Regions from separate parts of the Alteromonas sp. 76-1 genome, predicted to be linked through region 2. Evidence: predicted binding sites of a transcription regulator. Region 2 holds the regulator's gene; the other holds the start of a gene.
The links. The regulator MetJ, encoded in region 2, represses methionine synthesis genes. The targets are predictions, from matches to a motif close to TAGACGTCTAGACGTCTA.

Region 1 (3,194 bases), 720 kb from region 2:
TCGTATTGACGATAGTAGAAACAAAAAACGCTGCCAATTGGCAGCGTTTTTTTATGTCTTTAAAGCGCATGACGGCATCTGACAACCGTCATGCATAGCATTAGTGAAGAATACGGGTCTTAATCGTACCGTCAATCTGCTGGAGTTGTGCAAGCGCGTCATAGGCTCGGTCTTGCTGAACATCTACCACTACATAACCAATTTCTGCGTTAGTTTGAAGGTACTGGGCTTCAATGTTGATGCCTTTCTCTGCAAACGCTTGGTTAATTTGAGTAAGAATACCCGGCTGGTTTTTATGCACGTGAAGTAAACGAGAGCGGCTAATGTGCTCTGGCAATGATACTTCAGGGAAGTTAACTGCAGATAAGGTAGAACCATTATCACTGTACTTCGCCAATTTACCGGCTACTTCTATACCAATGTTTTCTTGCGCTTCTTGAGTACTACCACCTACATGCGGCGTAAGGATAACATTATCAAACTTACGTAAAGGCGATTGGAATTCTTCGTTATTCGACTTAGGCTCAACAGGGAATACATCAATAGCTGCGCCATTTAACTGCCCGCTTTCAAGCGCATCGGCTAGAGCGTCAATATCTACAACCGTTCCGCGAGACGCATTTATAAAAATGCTGCCTCTCTTCATTTGCGCAAACTGCTCAGCTGCAAACATGTTTTGCGTTTGCTGAGTTTCAGGCACATGAAGCGATACCACGTCAGAGGTGTTCAACAGCTTCTCTAACGACTTAACTTGCGTTGAGTTACCTAATACCAGTTTATCTTCAATATCGAAGAACTGTACGCGCATGCCTAAGTGTTCGGCAAGAATACTAAGCTGGGTACCAATGTGGCCGTAACCAATAATACCTAATGTTTTACCACGGGCTTCAAACGAACCATTGGCCGTTTTTTCCCACTCACCGCGGTGAGCTTTGGCGCTTTTGCTAGGCACTTGGCGTAGTAAAAGAATAAGCTGACCAAGTACAAGCTCTGCCACTGAACGGGTATTTGAAAACGGTGCGTTAAATACCGGAATACCACGGCGTTGCGTTGCTTCTAAATTAACTTGGTTAGTACCAATACAGAAACAACCAATAGCTACCAATTTCTGAGCAGCATCTACTACCTTCTCAGTAATTTGAGTACGTGAACGAAGGCCAATAAAGTGCGCATCTTTCACTTTCTCAACAAGCTCTTCTTCAGGAAGGGACGTTTTGAGATACTCAATATTGGTGTATCCATTATTCTTAAAGGTTTCTAGTGCACTTTGATGCACACCCTCTAACAACAATATCCGGATCTTATCCTTCTCTAGTGAAACTTTGCTCATGGATTTGCTATCTCTCGCTGTAGTAAAACTTAATAAGTACGCTGTTTGGGCGGCAGCTGGGAGGGAGAAGGCCTACACAAACACGCGGTAAACCCATCCATGGGCGCTCCGCCACCGCATCCATGCGGTGGAGGGTTTGTTCCGACCTTACTCCCTCCCATCTGCCCCGCGTTATACATTCTTCGACGTGAGCAGCTTCATCGTATCCGCAATTTACATCAACGTGTAACGATGAAGGTACATCCGACTAGTACTAGCCTCAAACTCTCGAAAGGCCATCTAGACGTCTAAACGGAAATCTAACAGAAATCAGTTTAACTTGAAAGCTATTATTTAAAGCTATTATTTAAAGGTATCCACACCGGTTTCGGTGGCCGATAGTACGATGTCTGCGCCACGTAGGGCGAATATGCCATTGGTGACTACACCAGGAATGTTATTAATCGACTGTTCAAGCTCTCTTGGGTTTAAGATTTCAAGGTTATGTACGTCTAAAATAACGTTGCCGTTATCGGTTACTACGCCTTGACGGTATTCAGGATCGCCGCCCAATTTTACCAACTCGCGAGCCACAAAAGATCGCGCCATAGGAATAACTTCAACAGGAAGAGGGAATTTGCCAAGCACGGGAACGCGCTTGCTATCATCTACAATACACACGAATGTGGTTGATGCACCGGCCACAATTTTTTCGCGGGTAAGGGCTGCACCGCCGCCTTTAATCATGTGTTTGTGTTCGGTAACTTCATCAGCACCGTCGATATACACTGAAATATTGCTAACATCGTTTAGTGCGAATACTTCAATGCCTAGGGCTTCTAGTAACTTGGTAGAGGCATCAGAGCTTGATACTGCCCCTTCAATGTTATTTTTAATTTTGCCGAGTTCTTCAATGAAAAAATTAACCGTGGAGCCAGTACCTACACCAACAATACTGCCATTTTCAACATATTCGATGGCTGCTTTAGCGACTGCTTGCTTCTTTGCATTTTGATCCATAGTGACTCTCCTAACTAAATTTTCATCAGTTTACCGGAAAACCGCTAGCTAACCCACCGTGATAGGGGAATTTACGGTGCGTTATGTACGATTAAAGCTCAACTGCTGTGTGGGGGTGATAATAGCGTTTACAGGAATGTCCCATTGCTGAACGGGAAGTTGGTCTACTTGCTGGCAATTGTGGGCAATACCAATGAGTTTTGGCTTTATCATTTGTGCTTGAATGCTAGCTAACGTGCGGTCGTAATAGCCACCGCCCATGCCCAAACGATTTCCACTCGCATCGAACCCTACTAATGGCATAAGTATCACCTGATGATGAAAAGTCGGAATAACATCTGGGCAGGCTAACATTGGCTCTTCAATGTTGTATTTGTTCACGCGCATTGGCGTTTTCTCTGAATATCGAAGAAAAAGCAGGTGACCTTTGCAAACCGGATGCAACACAGGCAAAGAAGTATGAAGGGCAGATGCGTTGTTCAGCTTCCAGCAAGCATGCATAAAAGGGCGTAAATCCACTTCACCGTCGTTAGGCAGGTAACAAGCAATAGATGATGCGTTGGTAATATCGGGCAATGACATGAGGTTGTCGCGTACTGCGATAGCAGCGCGCTGCTGCTGTGATTCAGGTAATTCGTTGCGCAATGCTCTTAATGCCTTTCGCAGTGTTGCTCGTGATGTTTTTTTGGGCATAATGTGTGACGTATTCCGTTCCATACAGCAGGCTTCCAGTGGCTCCACTTTGTCTTACTTTCCTAAATAGTGATTAAGTACCCTAATAAGCTCTGCGTTTTCAACGGGCTTGGTAAGTAGGTCGTCTAAGCCATTTTTTAATAACAAATCTCGTTGCGTGATAACATCTGCG
Region 2 (3,194 bases):
GCCTTGGCTATTCGCCACCTACCTTGGCTTTTAAACAGCCGAGAAAAGTGACAGTAAGGCAAACGAGTCGTTCAAATACCTAATAATAAGCAAATGGTATACTGGTCTGCCCTATAGGAGCAAAGGTTTAATCGAAATTAACCTGCTCGAACACCTAGCATGTGGCAAATAGCGTAGCTCAATTCACTACGGTTAAGGGTGTAAAAGTGAAAATGCTTCACGCCTTCTTTGGCGAGTACCTTAACTTGATCCATGGCGATGTTAGCACCAATAAGGTTTCGAGTAGCTTGGTCGTCATCGTCGAGGCCATCAAACATTTTGTGTAAGAACCCAGGTACGTGCACGTTAGTGAAACCGGCAAACTTTACCAAGGTTTGATAGTTAGTGACTGGTAGTATGCCAGGTACTAGGTCTAGGTCGATCCCCGCTGCTGCCGCACGGTCACGAAAACGCAAAAATACACTGGTGTCGAAGAAGAACTGTGAAATCGCTTCGCTCGCACCGGCTTCTGCTTTGCGCTTAAGGTTCAATAAGTCGAATTGGGCATTAGGCGCTTCTGGATGTTTTTCAGGATAAGCGGCCACTGATATATCGAAATCGGCTACATCCTTTAGTAATGCTACTAAATCTGAAGCATACATCTCGGTATCTTTCACACCAGGCGGTAGATCACCACGCAAGGCAACAATACGACGAATACCAGAATCCCAGTAGTCTTGAGCAATTTGTTTAAGCTCATCACGGCTTGCATCAACACATGTAAGGTGAGGTACAGCTGCAACCCCTGTTTGCTGTTGAATACGCTTTACCACATCATGAGTACGGTCGCGCTCACCACTGTTAGCACCATAAGTAACCGACATGTAACTTGGCTTTAAGGGCGCCAAACGTTCAACGGACTTCCACAAGGTTTGTTCCATTTTCTCTGATTTAGGCGGAAAAAACTCAAATGACACATCAATGTCACGCAGTTCCGAGAGGGACTGATTCAGTGCATCGACACCTTGTGCGTAAGAAACCATGATAAAATTGCTCTTTTATAGACGTTTAGACGTCCAAAATAAAGAATTTACGTCTAGACGTCAAGAGGTTTACACTGCTCAATTGACCTTTTCGTCAACTTGTTTAGAATTTCTCTTCATAACATAAATAAGATCAGACAGAGTTAGCATTATGGCAGAGTGGAACGGTAAGTATATTCATCCCTACGCAGAGCACGGTAAAAAGAGTGAACAGGTAAAGAAAGTCACCGTTTCTATTCCTATTAATGTGCTAAAGGCATTAACCGATGAACGTACACGTCGGCAAATAAATAATTTACGTCATGCGACGAATTCAGAGTTGTTATGTGAAGCATTCCTTCATGCCTTCACTGGTCAGCCGTTACCGGATGATGAAGATTTAAGAAAAGATAACCCTAATCGTGTACCAGCAGAAGCAAGGCGCATAATGGAAGATATGGGTATAGACGTTTCTATTGAGAACGAACAAGAAGATTAAAAAAAACGGCAATGAAAATTGCCGTTTTTTATAATAATTTGAAGATTAAGCTGCGCGCTACATTCTTCGTTTATATTGCCTTTACTCTGCGCGGCTAGGTATTTCTGGAAGTCTTGCAACGCCAGATTCAATCGCCGCTTTAGACACGGCAGTAGCAATGCGTTCACAAAGGCGAGGGTCCATTGGCTTAGGGATAATGTATTCTTTGCCAAAGGTGAGGCTTTTGCTATTGCTGGCCGCTAATACCGATTCTGGCACAGGCTCTTTTGTAATAGCGCGAAGTGCTTCTACTGCAGCCACTTTCATCTCGTCGTTAATGGCCGTTGCGCGAACATCTAATGCACCACGGAAAATGAACGGAAAGCACAGAACATTGTTTACCTGATTAGGATAATCAGAACGCCCTGTCGCCATAATCAAATCACTTCGAACCTCGTGGGCCAATTCAGGCTTAATTTCAGGGTCGGGATTAGAGCATGCAAAAACAATTGGGTTGGGGCTCATTAACGCTAGCGTTTCTGGTGGTAATACATCAGGCCCAGATACACCTACAAAAATATCCGCGCCTTCCATTACATCTTCTAAGGTACGTTTATCAGTGTTATTAGCGAACAAGCGCTTGTGCTCGGTAAGGTCTTCACGGCGAGTGTGAATAACCCCTTTTCTGTCTAGCATGTAAATGCGTTCACGCTGCGCACCACATTTAATCAGTAATTCCATACAGGCAACGGCTGCCGCACCTGCACCCATACAGACTATTTTAGCGCTCTCAATATTTTTACCCTGAATTTCAATGGCGTTCAACATGCCTGCGGCGGTAACAATAGCAGTACCATGTTGGTCGTCATGGAATACGGGAATACTGCAGCGCTTAATCAATTCTTGTTCTATTTCAAAGCATTCAGGGGCTTTAATATCTTCAAGGTTAATACCGCCAAAGGTATCTGCAATATTAGCAACGGTATTAATAAATTCTTCTGTTGTACGATGCTTTACTTCAATATCGATAGCATCAAGCCCTGCAAAGCGTTTAAACAGCAGTGCTTTACCTTCCATAACTGGTTTAGAAGCTAACGGCCCTAAATTACCCAAACCTAAAATAGCAGTTCCATTACTGATGACCGCTACCATGTTGCCTTTTGCAGTATATTTGTAAGCATTATCAGGATCTTCAGCAATTTCTCGTACCGGCTCAGCGACCCCTGGACTGTAAGCCAGAGCAAGATCATCCACACTATCGGCTGGCTTTGAAAGCTCTACGCTGATTTTACCTGGCGTGGGTTTGGCATGGTAATCTAGTGCACGTTGTCTGAAATCTGACATTAGTAAACATATCCTTCGATGTAGGGGTTAGGCAATCTTCGTTACCGTAGGGGCAATCTGCGTTCTAGCAGTAGAATGTCTTCGACTCTATCACAGGGTCATTTGAGTACATATCTGATCTGCCCTTTATATCTGTCAATCTAGGACAGACTTGCTCGTATGACCAGTGACATCGTCGAATATTTGCCATTCACAGTATTAATGACACTTAAGGAATTAATACATTATTTCTATTTTATGGGTGCTGGTACAGGGATAAGTTCAGGCATAAATGCAGGAATAACTTCAGGCTTGGTAACAAATAACAATCGGATTATGTTTGAAAAAAGTCATTTTACCGGCAGCTTAAGGCGCTGATTGGCGGAATAGGT

Region 1: serA (phosphoglycerate dehydrogenase) is a predicted target of MetJ. The motif match lies at 1,611-1,628, and genes of this name have one in related genera.

What each region holds. Positions count from the first base shown of each region.
Region 1 is NZ_LR136958.1:3,557,390-3,560,583, reverse strand. It holds gene serA (phosphoglycerate dehydrogenase) at 101-1,330, opposite strand; gene rpiA (ribose-5-phosphate isomerase RpiA) at 1,673-2,329, opposite strand; gene ALT761_RS15345 (5-formyltetrahydrofolate cyclo-ligase) at 2,411-3,046, opposite strand; gene ALT761_RS15340 (GAF domain-containing hybrid sensor histidine kinase/response regulator) at 3,077-3,194, opposite strand, start outside.
Region 2 is NZ_LR136958.1:4,273,188-4,276,381, reverse strand. It holds gene metF (methylenetetrahydrofolate reductase) at 138-1,022, opposite strand; gene metJ (met regulon transcriptional regulator MetJ) at 1,174-1,500, shown strand; gene ALT761_RS18080 (malic enzyme-like NAD(P)-binding protein) at 1,582-2,823, opposite strand.